One region of the Sporomusa sphaeroides DSM 2875 genome, then DNA from elsewhere that is predicted to be linked to it. Evidence: riboswitches for the same ligand, from Rfam matches in the RefSeq annotation. Region 1 holds a riboswitch; each other region holds the start of a gene.
What was found. A riboswitch is a leader RNA that binds a small molecule or an ion and turns the genes downstream of it on or off. The one in region 1 is predicted to bind S-adenosylmethionine.
Positions count from the first base shown of each region.

Region 2: linked by a shared signal. The riboswitch ahead of metK (methionine adenosyltransferase) and the one ahead of SPSPH_RS05010 (trans-sulfuration enzyme family protein) in region 1 are both predicted to bind S-adenosylmethionine.
Region 3: linked by a shared signal. The riboswitch ahead of SPSPH_RS13685 (MetQ/NlpA family ABC transporter substrate-binding protein) and the one ahead of SPSPH_RS05010 (trans-sulfuration enzyme family protein) in region 1 are both predicted to bind S-adenosylmethionine.

Region 1 is NZ_CP146991.1:1,155,155-1,162,538, reverse strand. Features, by position in the region: gene cysK (cysteine synthase A) at 66-1,001, opposite strand; gene SPSPH_RS05025 (ABC transporter substrate-binding protein) at 1,237-2,406, opposite strand; gene SPSPH_RS05020 (YezD family protein) at 2,718-3,050, opposite strand; gene hydE ([FeFe] hydrogenase H-cluster radical SAM maturase HydE) at 3,065-4,111, opposite strand; SAM riboswitch class I at 4,284-4,381, shown strand; gene SPSPH_RS05010 (trans-sulfuration enzyme family protein) at 4,465-5,610, shown strand; gene SPSPH_RS05005 (TIGR04100 family radical SAM protein) at 5,659-6,261, opposite strand; gene SPSPH_RS05000 (DUF2292 domain-containing protein) at 6,288-6,641, opposite strand; gene SPSPH_RS04995 (ABC transporter ATP-binding protein) at 6,718-7,384, opposite strand, start outside.
Region 2 is NZ_CP146991.1:2,300,688-2,308,071, reverse strand. Features, by position in the region: gene coaBC (bifunctional phosphopantothenoylcysteine decarboxylase/phosphopantothenate--cysteine ligase CoaBC) at 1-1,041, shown strand, start outside; SAM riboswitch class I at 1,094-1,201, shown strand; gene metK (methionine adenosyltransferase) at 1,276-2,463, shown strand; gene SPSPH_RS10780 (heavy-metal-associated domain-containing protein) at 2,607-2,834, shown strand; gene SPSPH_RS10775 (hypothetical protein) at 2,847-2,975, shown strand; gene priA (primosomal protein N') at 3,075-5,495, shown strand; gene def (peptide deformylase) at 5,613-6,065, shown strand; gene fmt (methionyl-tRNA formyltransferase) at 6,071-7,012, shown strand; gene SPSPH_RS10755 (DUF116 domain-containing protein) at 7,024-7,384, shown strand, end outside.
Region 3 is NZ_CP146991.1:2,903,219-2,910,602, reverse strand. Features, by position in the region: gene purD (phosphoribosylamine--glycine ligase) at 1-649, shown strand, start outside; gene SPSPH_RS13695 (DUF456 domain-containing protein) at 718-1,230, shown strand; gene SPSPH_RS13690 (TetR/AcrR family transcriptional regulator) at 1,247-1,837, shown strand; gene SPSPH_RS13685 (MetQ/NlpA family ABC transporter substrate-binding protein) at 1,884-2,705, opposite strand; SAM riboswitch class I at 2,844-2,948, opposite strand; gene SPSPH_RS13680 (YerC/YecD family TrpR-related protein) at 3,138-3,434, shown strand; gene hisZ (ATP phosphoribosyltransferase regulatory subunit) at 3,459-4,640, shown strand; gene SPSPH_RS13670 (HDOD domain-containing protein) at 4,633-5,160, shown strand; gene SPSPH_RS13665 (D-2-hydroxyacid dehydrogenase) at 5,173-6,129, opposite strand; gene hisG (ATP phosphoribosyltransferase) at 6,339-7,004, shown strand; gene hisD (histidinol dehydrogenase) at 7,001-7,384, shown strand, end outside.

The sequences.
Region 1 (7,384 bases):
TATCCCGGGCTGCTTTACCGTCTCAGTTCCTCATTTCGAGGAAAGCCTGAACTTTGGCAACAAGTTTATTCTTCACCAAACAATGGGGTTGACAGATACCGCTCACCGGTATCAGGCAGAATGACCACAATGTTTTTACCCTTATTTTCCGGGCGTTTGGCCAGTTCTGTCGCGGCATGAAGGGCAGCACCGCTGGAGATACCGACAAGCAGGCCTTCGGTGGCTGCCACTGCTCTTGCGGTTTCAAAAGCATCGGCAGACTGCACTTGAATAATTTCATCAATGGCCTTGCCATTAAATACATCCGGAATAAAACCGGCGCCAATTCCCTGAATTTTATGCGGACCGGGGTTGCCGCCAGACAACACCGGCGAATCAATCGGTTCTACTGCCACAGCTTTAAATCCTGGTTTACGGGCCTTCAACGCTTCGGCAATACCGGTAATGGTACCGCCGGTACCGACGCCGCCTACCACAATATCCACTTCGCCGTCGGTATCTTGCCAGATTTCTTCGGCAGTTGTTTTACGATGAATTTCAGGATTAGCCGGATTCTTAAACTGTTGAGGAATCCAGGAATTAGGAGTTGCCGCTGCCAGTTCCTCCGCCCGGGCAATGGCGCCTTTCATCCCGTTGGCACCTGGCGTCAGTTCCAGCTGCGCCCCTAAGGCTTTGAGCAATTTACGGCGTTCTATGCTCATGGTTTCCGGCATAGTCAGAATCAGCTTGTAGCCACGGGCTGCGGCAACAAATGCCAGCGCTACGCCGGTATTGCCACTGGTGGGTTCAATAATTACAGTATCTTTATTAATAAGGCCTCTGTCCTCAGCATCTTTAATCATCGCATAGCCAATGCGGTCTTTAACACTGCCCAGCGGATTAAAATATTCTACCTTAGCGATAATCCGTCCGCCAACCTCTTTGATGCCAGCATATTGTTTCAATTCCAGCAGTGGAGTATTGCCAATCAGTTCTGTCAGATTTCCATAAATTTTAGCCATAATAAAATCATCCTTTCTTAACCGGTTAATTATATTGTAACCCTTTTCCTGCCTAATAGTAAGACCTGCATACTATTAAGCATTTAACTTTCTGCCGAAAAAACAAAAGGAGACAATCGTGACTGAATAAGCCAGCGATTGCCTCCGGTCTTCCGGTCAGCAGAATATTTATGTTGGCTATATACTAACATAGCCGGGTTTTGACTGTCAACCTTTTTTTACTATATTTTCACCATTATTGTTTAGGGGTGATTTTTTCCTTAAACACTTGTTTGCCGTCTTTCATTTCAATAACAACGGCGCTCTTAATAGGATTATGATTGGCGTCAATTGTTACAATACCTGTGCTCAACTGCAAATCCTTAGTTTGTTCTATGGCATCGCGAATTTTTTGCGGATCAGTGCTGTTAGCCCGCTTGATGGCGTCAATCATCAGCAAACCGGCATCATAGCCCAGAGCGGAGAAAACACTTGGTTCCTGGTTGTATTCTTTCTTATACGCAGCAATAAATTTCACGACATTAGGATCGGTATCCTGGGAAGAAAAGTGACTGCTGAAATAGGTATTGTTCAGCGAAGCGGCACCGGCAATTTCTACTACTTTGGCATCATCCCAGCCATCGGTTCCAATGAACGGCATGTTCATGCCCATTTCCCGTGCCTGCTTAAGAATTTTGCCCACTTCTTCATAATATGCCGGAATAAATACTACCTCAGGATTAAGTGCTTTAATTTTGGTCAGCGTTGACTTGAAATCCTGATCCTTTTGTAAAAAGGCTTCCTGCCCTAAGATGGTACCGCCATTTTGGGTGAATACGGTTTCGAAGGATTTGGCCAGTCCTTTGGAATAGTCGGAACTGTTATCAATATACATAACTGCGGTTTTTACTTTCAGCGTATTGCTGGCAAAGTTCGCCATAATGGTGCCTTGCAGCGGGTCGATAAAGCAGGAACGGAAGGCGTACGGACGCGTTTTGCCATTATCGACAGTAATCTTTTCACTTGTTCCGGTAGGAGTGATAATAGGAATTTTATTATCCTGGGATACCTGTACTGTGGCTATCGTATTTGAACTGGTGGCAGGTCCGAACACGGCTACGACTTTGTCCTGGGTAATAAGCTTGGTAAGAGCATTGGTTGCTTCGGCAGCTTCCGATTTATTGTCTGCCAATACTAACTTTATTTGTTTACCTAACACACCGCCGGAGGCATTAGCTTCTTTGATGGCTAGTTGGATGCCGTTTACTGCTTGTTTGCCATAGTTGGCCACACCGCCGGTTAACTCGAAGTTACCGCCAAGCTTGATTTCATTTGCGGCCTCTTGTTTGGCTCCGCCGCCGCAGCCGGCCAGCGCACCAGCCATCATCAGTGTGCTCATAGCCACTGCTAACATTTTTTTTCGCATATTTTCTCCTACCCCTTTTTCCCCCGTACTATAGCTCCCATTCAGTCTGTACACTGAAACTCACAGAGCGTATCTATGCCGGGGAAATTCTATATTTTATAATCAAAATATACTATACACCTTTACATGTTTATTGTCAACACGGTTTTTGTCGTTTTTACATAAAGTACATTTGTATTTATTAAGAGCACGAATATAGTGCCTAAAAGAAAAGCGTCACCCCTTTCCCGGCGAAAAAAGTGACACTAACATTACAACCCCCAAAAAACATACGGCGATGAACTATAAGCAGTTCATCGCCGTATGTTCCTTTAAATTCCGTCGCCATGAAGGCCGGTTAATTTTCCTACCCGGTATTTTTCGGTTCTCTCCACCTGCATAATCTGTCCTGCCTGGATTTGCATAGCCACTTTTCCATATTCCATGCCGTCAACTGATTGCAATATCCGCATCCGCACCCCAGTGGCAGCCGCTGCAGTTTTACCTGCGCCCTTCGGCGGCTGTTCGCCTATCCGGATTTTTTCCAGTTTCTCCATTTGAATAATCCGTGAATCCTGGAGTACCAGGGTAACAGAACCAAAATTAATATGTCTCACAGCTTGCTCAATCAGCGCAAGCACTTCCTCAGAAATATGTTTATTCATACGCCCATTCCCTTCTAAGCCCGCTTTACCCGGAAACCGTGCGTTTCAGCTACCTTGCGGCCAATACCCTGAATTTTGCCGGTAATACACGAACGGCAATGAGCCGGCGTGTCGTTGATACAAATCTTCCCCGGGTAGAGCAAATACAGCTGCCGGTATTCGCCCTCGGTAACATTGGGCATCACTACATTGGCCCCCCGTTGCAGCGCCAGTACCCGTCCCTGCGGGTTCAAAGACTCCATAGCGGTTGTCGCCGGAATATTAATATCCGGTAACAGCAGCCGGGTCATAGCCATCACCTTGGTGCTTAATTCAAAAGTACCGCCCGCCTCTTTGGCTAACGGCGTGTCCGGATTAGGAATAAACGGACCTACACCAATCATGTCCGCATCCATGCTTTTGAAAAACAAAACATCATCGGCCAGCGATTCAATAGTTTGCCCCGGTATACCGACCAGTGAGCCTGTTCCCAGCTCAAAACCCAGCTCTTTTATGTCCTGCAAGCATTTTACCCGGTTATCCCAGCTCATGCCCGGATCGAGTTTTTCATACAACGCTTTGTCGGTAGTCTCAATTCTGAGCAAATACCGGTCGGCACCGGCATCACGGTATGCTTGATAAACCTCACGGGGTTTTTCACCCACACTCAGTGTAATCGCCAAACCAAGTTCCTTGATTTTTTTGATAATATCAACCATGGCAGCCACATCAAACCATTCATCTTCGCCTGACTGCAGCACAACCGTGCGATAGCCGTATGACTTGGCTTTGGTTGCAAAATCAAGGATGGTTTCCGGTCCCAGACGATAACGGTTTACCTTTTTATTATCCCGCCTTAGACCGCAATACAGACAGTTTTGTTTGCAGGTGTTGGAAAACTCAATCAGACCGCGCAAATGTACCTCGTCGCCCACATACATTCGGCGCACCCGGTCGGCGGCAGCAAAAAATTCCGCTTCGTATTCGGTATCTATCAGCAGCGCAACAATTTCATCTTTAGTAAGCTCATGGGTTGTTTCAGCTTTTTCAATTAATGCCAGTATATCTTTTTTATCAGTCATACTGTTACTGCCTCCCCGTATTCCCAAAATAGTTATCTCCTGTTGAAATCATGATATCCGGTTTTTCAACCGGCGTCAATATCAAGCAGGCAAGAGATAAAAAGCATAAAAATATCTATTGACAAATTGTATTAAGTATGCAAAAATAAAATCCAATAAAATTAAATAATTAAACTTATCGAGAGTGGTCGAGGGACTGGCCCTATGACACCCGGCAACCGGCAGCAATGCAAGGTGCTAAATCCAGCGGAGCAATCCGGAAGATGAGTTATCAGCGCATACAGGCGACTCTTCTTACGGTGGAGTCGTTTTTTTGTTGCCTGCCGCAAACACAAAATAGGAGATGATATGTTATGAAATTTGCCACCAAAGCCGTCCACGCAGGTCTTGTCACCGATAAAACCACCGGTGCCATCAGCACTCCCATCTACCAGACAACCACCTTCCGCCACCCTGAACTCGGCCGCAGCACCGGCTATGACTATTCCCGTACCCAGAACCCTACCCGCAAGGCGGCGGAAGAAGCCGTAGCCGCCCTGGAGGAAGGGCATGCCGGCTTTGCCTTCGCTTCAGGCATGGCTGCCATTTCGGCAATACTGATGCTGTATCAGCCTGGTGATCATCTGATTATTACCGAAGACTGTTATGGCGGAACCTATCGCATTATGGACAAGATATTCAGCCAGTTCGGTCTGACAGTTACTTTTGTCGATACCAGCAGCCTGGAAGAGGTGCGCCAGGCACTGCAGCCTGCCACGAAAGCCATCTTACTGGAAACACCCACCAATCCGCTGATGAAAATTGCCGATATCCGGGCAATAACGGCTATCGCCCGTCAGCATACCCCACAACCGGTGCACGTCATTGTGGATAACACCTTCCTCTCCCCCTATTTCCAGCAACCGCTGACTCTGGGCGCCGATATTGTCTTCCATAGCGGTACCAAATACCTGTCAGGCCATAATGATGTGGTCTGCGGTCTGGTAGTTGCCGGTGACCCCGCGCTCTGTGAAAAAATCGGGTTTATCCAAAACGCTACCGGCGCCATCCTTGGGCCGCAGGACAGCTGGCTTTTACTGCGGGGGATCAAGACACTGGCAATCCGGTCACGCCAGCACGAAAAAAACGCACAGGCTGTCGCCGAGTGGCTTACCACCCATCCCAGTGTTACCAAAGTCTATTACCCCGGCTTAGCCAACCATCCCGGTAAAGAAATCCAGGACGCCCAGGCCTCTGGCTATGGCGGCATGCTGTCTTTCACCGTAGACCATCCCCGCCTGCCTGCCCAAGTGCTGCGCAAGGTAAAAGTTCTCCAGTTTGCCGAAAGTTTAGGCGGCGTCGAATCGCTGATCACCTTCCCGGCAGTCCAGACCCACGCCGACATCCCGGCCGACATTCGCGAGCGCTTAGGCATTAGTGACTGTCTCTTGCGCTTGTCTGTCGGCATTGAAGATGTGGAAGACATTATTGCCGATTTGGCCCAGGCGCTGGAACAGTAAGATAGAAATGAGTCAGAAATTTTTTTCTGACTCATTTCTATATCTAAATTATGATTGATAATGCCGGACTCTAAAATCAACACCAATTCTGTTGGCAATCTCCCGGCATGACTGGATATTGTCATCAGGCATAACATCAACAACAGACAGTACTACCTGGGGAATATACTTTTTGCACTTAGCAGCAAACGCAAGCATAGCCTCATAGGCTTTTTCACCATAATCAGATTGGCATAGTTCCTGATATTCTTTACTGTTTTTTGCATTCATGCTAATAGAAACAGCATCCACCAGCCCTGCTAACTGTGAAGTAATATCCTGCCCGCAAATCAAATTGGCATGCCCGTTTGTGTTTATGCGAATAGACATGTTATATGCATTTTTCAGATATCTGCATATTTCGATAATATCATAAGTTCGCAGCATGGGTTCTCCATACCCGCAAAATACAAACTCCCGGTACTTATAGATATCCCTGGCTTGAATATCTGCCAGAACTTCACTGACCGTAGGTTCCCGTTCCAGCCACAAATTCATTCCCCGGGAAATACCTTCCTGATTATTTCTTACGCAAAAAGTACAATTATTGGTACAGCGGTTGGTAATATTGATATATAAAGAGTCTCCCCATTCATACGTAATCGTCATCATCACCCCTTTTTTCAATCAACTATGCCTTAGATACCATCTCCGTAAATTCCTTCCTGTTCGTTAATCCGCCGTTTTTCGGTTTTCTCTATCTGTTCCACCTTGCCATCTTCAATTCGGATAATCAGCTGCCCATACATCAGACCTTCAAGCTGAGCAATGATTTTAGGCTGAAAAGAGTGCTGTCTTGCTGGAACATCCTGTACTATATAGCCGGATTTATTTTTAGCGGTAAAAATAAATTTTTCTGTTCGCTCCATTTTAATCACATAGCCGTCCTGCACTGTCAAAATTAAGTGCCCATATTTAACCGTATGAAGCGAATGACGGATCAACTCCATAACTTGCGGCAACAAACGTTTCTTGGAACTTAACTTTTCCACATTACACCCCCGAATTAATTATTATCGACAAATCATCAGCCAAACAAGATGCAATGCAAAAGTGTACTGATTCAGTTTACAATGCTGCCGACGCAGATATGGATTCAGCCACATTTTTTCCAGATAACTTCGTCTTGCCAGCGGTGAAATGCTCGGTTTGCAGTAATTCCCAAATTTTGTGCCGAACCCAGCCAAAGTCGGCTGATGAACGGATACCATCGCGTGGTCTGGGCAGATTGATAGTAACAATTTCTTTAATGGTTCCGGGATTTGCCGTCATTACAGCTACCCGGTCTGCCAGAAATACTGCTTCATCAATACCATGTGTAACAAAAACAATGGTTTTCCTGGTTTTTTCCCAAATGCGCAGCAGTTCTTCCTGCAGAACCTCCCGGGTCTGAGCATCAACGGCTGCAAAGGGTTCATCCATAAGCAAGACCTCCGGATCATAAGCCAATGCTCTGGCAATAGCTACACGCTGCTTCATGCCTCCGGACAATTCATGAGGATACCTGTCCTCAAAGTTTTTCAAGCCGACTAATTCAATATACTGCTGACTGATTTCCTTGCGGTCTTTTGACGGCACCTTTTTTATTTCAAGCCCAAATTCAACGTTTTTTCGCACTGTTCGCCAGGGAAACAACGCATATCCCTGCATTACGATGCCACGGTCCAAAGCCGGACCGGTAATCAGCTTGCCGTCCATGTATATTTCGCCGGAGCTGGGGTGGGCCAAACCGGCA
Region 2 (7,384 bases), 1.1 Mb from region 1:
AGCGGCAACCCGGTGGTTGCCGACATGTGGGAAGAGCCCAAGACCTGGAATGTGCAGCATATTGCACTGGCCAGCCGCGCTGACCTATTCCTCATTGCGCCGGCAACAGCCAATATTATCGGCAAAATAGCAAACGGCATAGCCGATGACATGCTTACAACCACCGTCATGGCTACCAAAGCACCGGTAATTTTGGCTCCAGCCATGAATACCAATATGTATCTAAACCCAATTACCCAGCAAAACTTAAACAAACTGGCAGGACTTGGCTATCATATAGTAGAACCGGCCTCCGGCATGTTAGCCTGTGGTGTGGATGGCCCCGGCCGCTTGCCTGAACCGGCAGATATTGTAAAAAAAGTTAAATCCCTGCTGCAAGGCAACCGGGATTTAGCCGGAAAGCGGGTACTGGTTACGGCTGCCGGTACGCGTGAACCCATTGATCCGGTGAGATATATTGGCAACCATTCGAGTGGCAAAATGGGATATGCTCTTGCCGAAGCCGCCGCAGCACGCGGCGCAGAAGTTATTCTTGTTTCCGGTCCGTCAAGTCTTGCCTGTCCGGCGGGGATAACTGTCACAAAAGTGGAAACTGCCGCGCAAATGCGTGAAGCTGTGCTTGCGGAGTTTGATACTGTCGATGTTGTAATCAAAGCCGCCGCCGTGGCTGATTATCGGCCTGAGACGGCAGCAGACCAAAAAATAAAAAAAACCGGCAATACCCTAACCTTATCCATGATCAAAAATCCTGATATTTTGCGCGAATTAGGCGAGCGTAAAAAGCATCAGCTCTTAATCGGTTTTGCAGCCGAAACGCAAGAGCTTTTAAGTCATGCACAAGAGAAACTAATTAAGAAGAATCTTGATATGATTGTTGCCAATGATGTTACTTTACCGGGAGCCGGCTTTAATACAGACACAAATATTGTCAGAGTCATACATAAAAATGGCCAGATTGAAGAACTGCCGCAGCTTACTAAACGCCAGGTGGCTGAAATTCTGATTGACAAAATTTGTGTAATGTTGACAAATTATACTTGATTTTTTTTTGTATTTGGATTAAAATCTTTTTGTTGTTAAATTGCATATGCTATACTCATCAAGAGTTGGTGGAGGGACTGGCCCGATGAAACCGCGGCAACCATTTAGTAGTTTTACTAAAAACGGTGCCAATTCCGGCGGATAAACCGCAAGATGGGAGTGAGAACAATCACGCCTCCCTTGCTTGCGGAGGCTTTTCTTTTTTGCAATATAGAATTTAGGAGGGACAGCACTATGGTAAAACGTGTACTTTTTACATCTGAATCTGTAACCGAAGGCCATCCAGATAAGATTGCCGATCAAATTTCCGACAGTGTACTTGACGCAATTCTGGCTCATGACCCCAATGCCCGGGTAGCTTGTGAAACATTGGTTACCACCGGTATTGTGCATGTGGTAGGTGAAATCACGACCAACTGCTATGTAGATATTCCCAAAATTGTTCGTGAGACCATTAAAAGTATTGGTTATACCCGTGCTAAATATGGTTTTGACGGTGAAACCTGCGGTGTGTTAATTTCTATTGACGAACAGTCTGCCGATATTGCTTTAGGTGTTGATAAAGCGCTCGAAGCCAAGTTAGGCAATATGGATGCCATTGAAGCGATTGGTGCCGGTGACCAGGGTATGATGTTCGGTTATGCTACCAACGAGACTCCGGAATATATGCCATTGCCCATCGCCCTGGCTCATAAAACAGCCCGCCGCCTCTCTGAGATTCGTAAGAACGGCGAGCTGCCATATCTCCGTCCGGACGGAAAAACCCAGGTAACTGTTGAATATGAGGATGGTAAACCGTTACGCATTGATACTATCGTAATTTCAACCCAGCATAGCCCGGAAGTCGACAGAGAAACCATTGAAAAAGATCTTATCGCCAAAGTTATCATTCCGATGGTTCCCGGCGAACTGTTAGATGCGCAAACCAAATACTATATCAATCCTACCGGCCGGTTTGTTGTAGGCGGCCCGCAAGGTGACTCCGGACTGACAGGACGCAAAATTATCGTCGATACATACGGTGGCATGGCTCGCCACGGCGGTGGCGCTTTCTCCGGTAAAGATCCCACAAAAGTGGACCGTTCTGCTGCCTATGCTGCCCGCTATGTAGCCAAAAATGTCGTCGCAGCAGGCTTGGCCGATAAGTGCGAAATACAATTAGCATATGCCATCGGTATTGCCCGGCCGGTATCGGTCATGGTAGAAACCTTTGGTACCGCGAAAATTGACGAGAGCAAAATTGTCGAACTGATCAACAAGCACTTTGATTTAAGACCTGCCGGCATTATCAAGTCCCTGGATCTGAGACGCCCCATTTACCGTCAAACAGCGGCATACGGTCACTTTGGCCGCACTGACATAGATTTGCCCTGGGAGCGTACCGATAAAGCCGATATGCTTCGCAAAGAAGCCAATATATAAGAGTTAACCGTTCTTTGGTTTCAAGTAAAAAAGGGTAAGAATCTTAGACAGGGTAGTCAGCGGATAAATATTAATTAATTAGTGGCCAATGGTAATACTAATATTGCTGGAGACTCAATTCAGTAAAAAGGGGAGGTATTCCATTGGCCACACAGAAAAATACCACACAATCCGTTTACCGTGTTGGGGGCCTCAAAGGCGACCATTGCCGGGACCGTATTGAGCATACGTTGTCCCACCTTCATGGTGTTTCGTCCGTAAAAGTAGACTTAGCTTCTAAGCAAATTGCTGTCAGCCATGATGCATCGGTGACTTCTAGCGGATATATTGAAGAAACCTTACAATCACTCGGTTATTCAATTCAAGGTTGAGGAGTCTGACATATGAAGCTCCATTTTTCACCGCTGAAAAAGCGCCGGATTAAGCGTTTTTTTAAACGTTTGCCAATGGACACCGGGCTAGATTGGGAAATGGCCGCTCATGATCCCGAAAAACCGGTAGCAGGTATTTGACACTGAAAAGCGAATATAAATATATATGTTAGCTAACAAAGGGGACTGCATAGTCCCCTTCTCTTTATCCTTAAGAAAAGAAAGCCAGGTGTAGAAAAAATGGCAAACACCGCTCAAATTATTGTAAATATTCCTGCCCGCAGCATTACTAAGCCTTTTTCCTACATTATTCCAGCTCACTTACCTGAGATCACTATCGGCTGGCGTGTATTAGTTCCGTTCGGCAACAGGAAGGTAGAAGGGTTCGTTGTCGGTGTGGAACCCGAATGTACGGAAGGCTTAAAAGCCATCCTTGCTATACTTGATGATTACCCCTGGTTTGATGACAATATGTTGAAAACAGCCAAATGGATAAGCCAGTATTATCTCAGTTCACTGGCCGAAGCCATGCGTCTGTTCGTTCCCGGCCTGTCGGGAGTAAAAACGCAAAAAGCCTATCAGGCATCTGCCGCAATGGATTATGAAGCGGCAGCCATGCTGCTCGACAACAAGCCGGAGGAATACCGCCAGGCACTCACCTATATTTATGCTCATGGTCCGGTTAGTCTCAAAGATCTTGCCAAACTTCCCGGTAACATAGATGCTATGATAAAATTTTTTTTACAACATAAACTAATTATTCATGCAGATACTGTCAATACACGCGGCAAAGCCAGTACAACGACGATTATTAACTTGGCTGTCAGCAAGGAAACTGCTGCTCAAGCTGAGCAAATGCTGCCCAAAACCAGGGCAGCCCAGCGCCGGCTTTTGCAGGCACTCCTGCAGAATAATGAACTTGCCTTGCCCCAGTTGCGCCACCTTAATATTTCGCAAGCCACTGTAAAAAAATTAGCAGAACAAGGGCTCATTACCAGCCGCAGTGTACCGGTACTCCGCAACAGCTATGACAGCGTTTGTCAGCAGGCTGCCGAGGTATCATTGACACAACCGCAGCAGCACGCCTTACAGCTAATAATTCCAGCCATTAAAGCCGGAACGCATAAATCTTTTTTGATTCACGGCGTTACCGGCAGCGGCAAGACGCTTATTTATATCAAGGCTGTCGCTGAAGCCCGGCGACATAATCGCCAGGCCATTGTCCTGGTGCCGGAAATTGCTTTGACCAGTCAGCTTGTCGCCCGTTTTCGGGCAGCGTTTGGCAATGATGTTGTTGTTATCCACAGCAAACTATCAGTCGGCGAACGGCACGATGCCTGGCGCCGCCTCCAGTCCGGCCAGGCTGGCATTGTTATTGGTGCACGTTCGGCTTTATTTGCACCTGCCCGCGATCTGGGCATAATAATTATCGATGAAGAACATGAGTTTACTTACAAACAGGAAGAATCTCCCCGTTACCATGCCCGGCAGGTTGCCTTAATCCGGGCCAGACTGGCCGGTGCAGCCCTGGTACTGGGCAGCGCTACCCCGGCGATAGAAACTTACTTCCAGGCACTTAACGGCACCCATACGTTAATCTCTATGAATAAACGGGTTGATGATGTGCCAATGCCGGAAGTTACACTTGTTGATATGCGCCAGGAATTGGCACAAGGACGCCGCAGCGTCATTTCACTGCCACTGCAGGAGATGTTAGCCAGAGCCCTGGCAAAAAAGGAGCAAGCCGTTATCCTGCTTAACCGTCGCGGCTATTCTACCTTTGTCCTGTGCCGCGAATGCGGCCATGTGCTCAAATGCAGACATTGTGATATTTCACTGGTATATCACACCCCCGGCAATAGCCTTCGCTGCCATTACTGTCAGGAACGCCATACTGTGCCTGATACTTGTCCTGAATGCGGCAGCCGGTATATCCGTTATTTTGGCGCCGGTACCCAGAAGGTGGAAGAGGCACTTACCGCATTATTTCCGGCGGCAAAAATTGTGCGTATGGATCAGGACACCACCCGAGGCAAAATGGCACATGATAAAATATTAGCGGCTTTCGCTGCCGGAACGTATGATATTTTGTTAGGCACACAAATGGTAGCCAAAGGTCACGACATTCCTAATGTAACGGCAGTTGGAATTATCTCGGCAGATACTGCGCTTAATCTGCCCGACTTCCGGGCAGCTGAACGGACATTTGCGCTCTTGACGCAAGCGGCAGGGAGAGCAGGACGCGGCGCAAAGAGCGGGCAGGTAGTAATGCAGACATATAATCCCGAGCACTATGCGATAACTGCCGGAGCAGAGCATAATTATCCGGCATTTTATGAACATGAGATTGCCTTTCGCCGTCAACTGAACTATCCACCGTTTGCTAATTTGATAAAAATAACAGTACAGGCTGCCGACGAAATCATGGTGCACCAGAGTGCTAACAAATTGGCAGTCGAACTGGCTCAAGCAATGGCGGGAATAGCTGCCGACATTATTGGACCGTTTCCGGCATCGGTTCATAAAATAAAAGACGTCTTTCGCATTAATATTTTAATCAAAACAAAGGATCCAGCTGCCGTGACCAGCCTGTTCACAGCTTTGCACATTAGCAGCCGCAAAGATGTGATTATTGACGTAGACCCTGTGAATGTCATCTAACCGTCACATTAAATTATTTTGTCAAAGCTTGACTCATGTATTTGACACTTTCGTCACCTGCTAAACTGTGATAAAATTTGTCTAATGGCCTGAAAGGAAAGAGGGAGGTACAAAACCATGCCAGTAATGGAAATTAAAAAGGCAGGCGACAAAGTGCTTAAAGATATTGCTGCGCCTGTAGAAAAGATTGACCGCAAAATTAAACAATTGCTTGACGATATGACTGAAACCATGTATGCCGCCGATGGTATCGGACTGGCTGCTCCGCAGGTGGGAGTATCCATGCGAGTGGTAGTTATCGATATTGGTGACGGCATTATCGAACTGATTAATCCGGAAATCATTAACAAAGAGGGCTGTGAAAATGGTACAGAAGGCTGTCTGAGTGTCCCAGGCATGTATGGGGAGGTAGAAAGGTATGGGACAGTAACGGTGGAAGCTCTGAATCGCAGCGGCAAAAAAATCCGGATTTCCGGTTCTGGCCTACTGGCACGTGCTCTGCAACATGAAATAGACCATCTTAACGGCATTTTGTTTATCGAACTGGCAAAAACCATACATAAGGGGTAGTTGTAATGGGAAAATTGCGTACGGTATTTATGGGCACACCCGACTTTGCGGTACCTTGTCTGGATATGCTTGTAAAAGAAGGTTATCCGGTAGCCGGAGTCATCACGCAGCCTGACCGCCCTAAAGGGCGCGGTCAAAAACTGGCCTACTCGCCGGTTAAAGAAGCTGCACTGGCATACAATCTGCCTGTTCTGCAGCCTGCCAGCATCAAAACTGTTGACAGCTACAACCAGATTGCCGCCCTTAACCCGGATATTATTATTGTCGTTGCCTTTGGACAACTTTTGCCTAAAAAGCTGTTAGAACTGCCGGCCTACGGCTGTATTAATGTACATGCCTCACTGTTGCCCAAATATCGCGGCTCAGCGCCCATCCACTGGGCCATCATCAACGGAGAAACCACCACCGGTATTACCACCATGTATATGGAGGTCGGCATGGATACCGGCGACATGATTGCCAAAGCCGAAATCCCGATCCTTCCGACAGATACTACCGGCAGCCTGCATGATAAATTGCAGGACCTTGGTGCAGCCGTATTATCAGATACTCTCCGGCAACTGGCGGCAAACAGCGCGCCGCGCGAAGTACAACAAGAGTCTGAAGCAACCTATGCCCGAATGTTGTGCCGAACCACAGAACGGATTGACTGGCATCTGCCGGCAACAGCCATACATAACCTCGTACGAGGCCTGAATCCCTGGCCGGGAGCGTATTGTACCTATCAAAATAAATCATTGAAAATCTGGCAGACTAGAGTACATGACGCTTCACACTCCTGTTCAATTCCGGGACAAATTATCCAGATAACCAAAACAGGATTGGTTGTTGAAACAGGTAAAGGGACAATCGAACTATTGGAAGTGCAGCCTGAATCCAAACGACGGATGAAAGCAAGCGACTGTGTTTGCGGCTATTGTCTTACCGTAGGCAACCTATTGGAGTAGAAGGTGAAAGTATGATTGAAGTAGCTCATCGTCCTCGCAAGCGTCTGTTTTTAATACTTATTCTCATCAGTTTATGTATTGCAACCATCTCAAGTTATGGTCTATGGATCGTTAGTCTGCCCGGCCTGGCTAACATCAGCAGCTATTTACCCATGATTCTCGGCGTAGTTTTGGCTGCGGTAATTTTGGCTGCTGCCTTTGGTGTTATCGGTATCATCCTGGCTATTTTGGGGTTTAATACCCTGGGAATGTTCCAGGGAGTGGCCTGGTCGGCCATTAATCTGTTATTTCCTCTTGCCATATGTGTGGGCAAGCTTTTTGACGTTGAAAAAGAACGTATTGAACGCTCGTTTATTGAGGTCAGCAACCATT
Region 3 (7,384 bases), 1.7 Mb from region 1:
GGCGGCTCAGGACCATAAACGGATTTTTGACAATGATCAGGGTCCCAATACCGGTGGTATGGGAACCTATGCCCCGGCGCCGGTGGTAACTCAGGCTGTGCGGGAGCAGGTGACGCGCGAGGTGCTGCAGCCGGTGGTTGACGGACTGCGTCAGGAAGGCATTATCTATAAAGGCTGTTTATACGCCGGCTTGATGATTACGGCCCAGGGGCCCAAGGTCATTGAGTTTAACGCCAGGTTTGGCGACCCTGAAACACAGGTGGTATTGCCGCTGCTGGATAGTGATTTGGTGGACATCATGGAGGCCTGTGTCGGGGAGCGGCTGGCTGATGTAACCATCAATTGGCGGCAGGAAGCAGCCGTTTGCGTTGTGCTGGCGGCAGCCGGTTATCCGGGCGATTATACCAAGGGGAATGAAATTACCGGTATCGATCAGGCGGAACAGCAGGGCGCAATGGTTTTTCATGCCGGTACCGGCAGCAAGGACAACCATATTGTTACCGCCGGCGGCCGGGTGCTGGGCGTGACTGCCGTAGCCGGTGATATTCGTGCGGCGGTAGAGAAGGTATATCAGGCTGTACCTGAAATCAAATTTGCGGGAATGCAGTACCGCAAAGATATAGCCCACCGGGCGTTTAACCGCAAATAAGCTAAGAGGGAGATTGCCACGCGTATTAGGCAGATCGCTGGCAACCCGCTCGCAAAGGAGTGCATGGTTTGGATGCAGGGTTAATAGCCATTAATCTACTGGTTATAGCGATCATCGCTGTTGGTATTGGTATGACGGCAATTGGCTTGCCTGGCAACTGGCTCATATTTTTTACGGCGCTGGGGTATGGCTATACAGAAGGCTTTGTGCATATGAGCAGTACCGCGCTCTTGCTGCTTTTGGGCGCATTATTGCTGGGCGAACTGGCTGAATTTATAGCAGGAGCGCTGGGGGCCACCAAAGAAAATGCATCCCGTATGGCTATCGGGTTTGCCTTCGTTGGCGGCATTGCCGGCGGTATTGCCGGCACAGGCATTATGCCGGGACTTGGCTCGATTGCGGGGGCCATCACCGGCTCATTTGTCGCCGGTTACCTGGCGGAGTATGCCGCTACCGGCAACCGGGAGAAAGCGGGGCGGGTTGCCAAGAGTATCATGATTGGTCAGGCATTGGGATTGATTTTCAAATTAGCCATGGCTATCGGCATGGTGGTTTTGATCCTTTCCAAACTGGCTTGGTAAGGACAGGAGGAAACTTATGAAACGCCGGCAAATACTTGATGCTGCCTATACTGTTTTTTCCCGCAAAGGCTATCATCGCGCCACGGTTGATGAGATTATTGCCTTAGCCGATACCGGTAAAGGCACAGTATATAACTATTTTGTTAATAAGGAACAACTTTTTTATACCTTGATTAAGGAACGCAGTGCCGGTTTTGAGGCTGAGCTTGATACCATTGCCGCTCTTGCCGAACCGGCGCTGGATAAAACCAAGAAAGCCATTCGGGTTTTTCTGGAGTTTTATGTGCAAAATGCGGACTTGTGGCGGGTGCTTATGCATGAGATGCGCGGGTTAGGCCGTGAGGAACCGTCAAGCTTTACCGAGGCGGAGCGGGAAAAATACCGGGAAAGGTTTGTTCACACTATCGGGATATTGCAGCGGATCTTACAGGAAGGAATTGATCAAGGTACTATCCGCCATTGTGATGTGCACAAAGCCGCCCATGGTTTGTTCAGTGTTATTGTGATGATGGTGTTTCAGGGGTTTGTTGGCGGAGAGCAGGATTCTATTGATAGTACGGCCAACAGCATTGCCGATATTTTTATGTACGGGATAGTTAACCGTTAATCAAAAAATGAGTCCGGGGATTTCCCCAGACTCATTTTTTACTTCATTAAAATGCCGGTACAATAGCACCTTGGTACTTTTCATTGATAAATTTCTTAACTTCTTCGGAAGTTAAGGCTTTGGTTAATTTTTGGATTTCCGGGCGGTTTTCATCGCCTTTGCGGACGGTAAGGATATTCACATAAGGGGAGTCTTTTTGTTCAATAAACAAGGCGTCTTTACCGGGAACCAGCTTAGCTTCCAGCGCGTAGTTGGTGTTAATGACAGCTAAGGTCAGGTCATCCAGGGAACGCGGCAATTGGGCAGCTTCCAGTTCGCGGACTTTTACATTTTTGGGGTTGGCGGTAATGTCGCTGATGGTAGCGGTAACGCCTGCGCCGTCTTTGAGCTTAATAATGCCGGCCTTCTCCAAGAGTGCCAAAGCGCGGCCGCCATTGGTGGGATCGTTCGGGATGCCAATTTCTGCGCCGTTTTGCAGGTCATTCAGGTTTTTAACTTTTTTAGAATAAATCCCCATAGGTTCGATATGTACGGCAGCAGTATAGGTTAGATCCAGTTTGCGCTCAGCGCTGAACTTGGTCAGGTAGGGAATGTGCTGGAAGAAGTTAGCATCAAGCTCTTTTTCCGCAACAGCCATGTTAGGACGGACATAATCGCTCATTTCTACCACAACCAGATTGATGCCTTCTTTTTCCAGAATGGGTTTGATGACAGCAAGAATTTCAGCATGGGGCAGAGGGGTTGCGCCTACTTTGATAGTCTTTTTCTCAGTTGCTGAAGGGGCAGGCGTTTCTTTGCCGCCGCACCCGGCAAGGAGAGTGGAGAACGCCAATAAAGCGGCAAGCAATAATAAGGTAATCTTTTTCATGACATATTCCTCCTAATAGTAGTTACTTTACTAATGGCACCAAGGTAAGACAATGTTTTGGCTAAAAAAGCAGGTCAGCCTCCTTCCGTAAAAATAGTGAAAGCCATTTCGGCAGTCCGAAATGGCTTGTTGTCCAGTTCTTCATCTGCCAGGAAAGTATCCTGTGGAATTGGCACCGTTCGCAAATTGCGATGGTTGCCGCAGCGTCATCGGGCCATTCCCTCAGCCAGCTCTTGATGAACAATATGAATTTATGAAATTTATATTAGCACCGATAGGTATGTCTGTCAATAAAAATATAATTAAATTAGTAAAAATGAGTAAAATAGTAAAAAGTTTTAATTCAATAAAGATAGAAAGTGATAAAGAAGGAAAAAACAGGTGTGTAGCGAATAGATAGTGTAAGCAAGTATTTACAGGAGGCGTAATAGTATGACCGCAAATCCCAAATTGAAAGATGCACTTATCGACCAGCTGTTCCGGGGGATTTTATCGCTTAGCAGCGAGGAAGAGTGTTACCAGTTTTTTGAGGATGTATGCACAATCGGTGAACTTAAGGCGATGGCGCAGCGGCTGGAAGTGGCGCGGCTGTTAAAGGCAGGCGTCATTTATGACGATATTGTTGCCGCTACCGGTGCCAGTACCGCAACCATCAGCCGGGTTAAGCGCTGCCTCTATTATGGAGCAGACGGTTATAAAGCAGTGTTGGCCCATCTGGAGGAAAAATAGTGCCGAGTAGAATGGAGTGTTAATATGAATAAAAATTTTGTGCCGCAAATTCCGTATGGGACGCGGGACTTGCTGCCCCGGGAAGCCAAGCAGAAACGGATTGTCGAGGGGGCGCTGGCTCAAGTTTTTTCCTGCTGGGGCTATGACGAAATAGTGACACCGACCTTTGAATATATGGAGACACTGGCAGTTGGTACAGGCAGCAACATTCAGCAGCATGTATTTAAATTTTTTGATAAAAACAACCGGATTCTGGCGCTTAGACCGGATATGACAACCCCGATTGCCCGAGTGGCGGCGACCAGACTGAAGGAAATGCCGCTGCCGCTCAGGTTGTTTTATCTTACCAATGTCTTTCGCCATGAGCAGGCGCAGGCCGGCAGACAATGCGAGTTTTATCAGGCCGGGGTGGAACTGTTAGGTGCGCCCGGTCCGGCAGCCGATGCCGAAGTTGTGGCCCTGGCGGTAGAAGCTATGCTGGAAGCCGGGCTGACCAATTTTCAAATCGGCTTAGGCCAGGTGGATTTTATTAACGGCCTGATGGCGGAAAGCCAGTTAAGCCCCGAGCGCCAGCAACAGATCAAATCCGCCATGGTTACCCGCGATTTGGTTGGGCTTGGCGAACTGCTTTCACAGAGCGGACTTAAGCAGGCAGCGCAAGAACTGCTTAAGCAAATTCCGCTTTTGCATGGACGGGAGGATATGTTAAGCAGAGCCTACCGGTTGGTCAGCAATGACCTCAGCCGGGCGGCGCTGGATAACCTGGCCGATATTCACAAGCTGCTTGCAGGCTATGGTGTCGATCAGTATGTTAATTTTGACCTTGGCATAATTCGTGACTTTGATTACTATACCGGCATGGTATTTGAGGGCTATACGCCGGGACTGGGCTTCCCGCTGTGCGGGGGCGGGCGTTATGATACGATGCTGGCTTCACTGGGGGTTGCCAACCCGGCGACAGGTTTCGCCATGGGAATAGAACGGATGCTATTAGCCCTGGAGCGCCAGGGGATTGGCGTCAGCGTGCAGGGTAAAGATGTATATATTGCCTGGACGGAAGGTAAGCTGGCGCAGGCCATTGAAGCGGCTAACCAATGCCGGCGGCAAAGACGCCGGGCAGAACTGGCGCTTGCTGCCGAGCCGCGGGCGGTGGCGGAAGCAGTGGTTCGCACCCGGGGCTATGAGGAATTGATATATATTGAGTAAACGGATAAAACAGGTTGTAGCGGCGGTCACTGCCCGGATTAGCGAAACAGACAGGCAGTTTGTGGAGCGGTATTTAGACCCGGCGGCAGCCGCCTTCTTTTGGCAGATGAACCTACCTGACCAGCGGCATGCTTTGAATGTAGCCTACACAGCCGGGGAACTTGCCGCTAAGGAAAAGGATGTTGACCAAGAATTACTGCTAACATGCGCGCTGCTTCATGATATCGGCAAGATAAAAGGGGATGTCAGCGTTGCCGATAAAATCATTACCGTAATTTTGGATACCCTTGTGCCGCGCTGGGCCAAAAGCTGGCAGCGACTGGGGCGGGGTGGCAAGGTAGCCAATCTCCGGCATGCTATGTATATCTATTATCATCATGCCGCCCGGGGAGCAGCTATGCTCGAGGCGGCCGGGCTTGACAGGCGGATAACCGGGATCGTGGCCAGGCATCATGAAGCGCCGGCAGACGGCGAACCGGTAGAGCTTACACTGCTCAGAGCGGCTGACAGCCTGAATTAGTCCCTCAAGGTACTAATAGCCTTTGACTTTGTCAACCACATTCAGCATTTCACGCCCCTGGATAAAGCGGGTAAGATTATCGGCAAACAGCTTAACGGAGCGGTCAAGATAGGCCGGTGACAGGGCGGCAACATGCGGTGTAATGATAACATTGGGCATGCTCCATAACGGACTGCTCTCAGGCAGCGGTTCACAGGCAAAGACATCCAGCCCGGCACCGGCAATGAGGTTTTGCTCCAAAGCGGTGACCAAATCATTTTCATTGACAATAGCCCCTCTGGCGATATTGAAGAAATAAGCCGAAGGCTTCATTGCCGTAAAATGCTGCAGTCTAATCCGGTTTTGTGTGCTTTCGGTCAGCGGCAGGGCGGTAACCGTGAAATCGGCCTTGGCCAGCATTTCCAGCAGACTATCATCATCCGGCGGATACAGCTTATCTACAAATAATTCTGTGGTGACCTCCTGCTTGCTGGCAAGTACCGTCATCCCCAGCGCCTTGGCCTTTTTCGCAATCTCGCGGCCGATAGAGCCTAAACCGACAATGGCGAGGGTACTCCCGTGCAACTCACCGGTAGGAATGCGTTTCCACTGCCGGGTTTCCTGCTGGCGGAGACTGACGGTAAGCCCCCGGCTGAAAGCCAGCATCATGGCCAGCACATGTTCAGATACCGGGATGCCATGGATGCCTTTCGCGTTGGTCAGGATGGTGTCTGCTGCCTGAATTTCAGGAAACAGCAACTTTTCCACTCCGGCGCTTAGGGCATGAATCCATTCCAGGTGAGGAGCAGCCTGGTATAAATGACGGGTTTCCATCCAACCCCAGGTGACTAAGATATGGCAGGAGGGCATATGCTCGAGAGCATTTGCTTCATCGGTAACAAGTATAGTAACATTTGGCTCGGCAGCCAGAATAAGCTCCCTATGGCGGTCGGCAAGCGGGTTGAGCACGACAATATTCAGCGCAGACATAAAGAACCTCCTTATTGCGTTACGCTTGGTACGGTTAGTATCCTGCCAAATACTTCTACATATGCAGGCGGTTTTCCTACCTCACCCGGAAAGATTGCCGGATATCGGGAAATAAAATATGGGAGCTATTGACCTTTATAATATATCGTGTTAGCATATTATCTAATTAATACTTTAATATGATAGAGAAGGAAAATAGGAGGCATGACATGACCTCAAATGATATGGATTATCTGACAATTGCCTTGCCCAAAGGCAAGTTATTTGACCTCTCGGCCAATATGCTGGCCAAAATCGGCTATACGGCCGAAGGTCTCAGTGAGAGCTCGCGCAAACTGGTCATTACCAATGAAGCGGAAAAAATCCGGTTTATTATCACTAAGACAGCTGATTTACCCACCTATGTGGAATATGGCGCCGCCGATATTGGCATTATTGGCAAAGACGTGCTGCTGGAAGAGAACAAGGATGTTTACGAGCTGCTGGATTTAAAGTTTGGCTTTTGCCGGATGATGGTGGCGGTGCCGCAGGCGCTCAAACAGGAGAAACTGAGCGATTACGCCCATATGCGGGTGGCCACCAAATATCCGCGGGTGGCGGAAAGCTTTTTTCATAGTATTGGCATTCAGATGGAGATTATCAAGCTGAACGGTTCGATAGAATTAGCACCCATGGTAGGCTTGGCTGAGATTATTGTGGATTTGGTGGAAACCGGCCGGACGCTGAAAGAGAATAATTTGGTGGAAGTTGCGCAGATTCAGCCGGCAACCGCCAGATTTATTGCCAACCGGGTGAGCTTTAAAATGAAATTTGACCGGATCAATAAAATGGTGGAAGGATTAAAAGAACTGGTAGAGAGTGAGGCCAAAGCATGAAAACAATATTCAGCAGTTTTTTAAGTAAAGAGGAAATGGCGGAAATATTGGAAAAACCGTCTTTTGACAAAGTAGTTTTGGGTACAGGAGCCCAAAACAGAATAAAAGAACTCTTCGGCGAAGCTCTCTCAGCCAGCCAGGTGGTGGAACGCATTGTTGAAGAGGTGCGCAGCCAGGGGGATGAAGCGGTATTAAAGTACACCAAAGTTTTTGATGGTGCCGATTTTACTGCCGATGCCCTGGAAGTAACCGCAGACGAGCTGGAGAGCGCGATGGCCGGCATTGACGGCGAGGTGCTGGCTGCATTGGAGGCGGCGGCTGTTAATATCAGAAAGTTTCATACCGAGCAATTGCCCAAATCCTGGTTTACCGAACGTGAA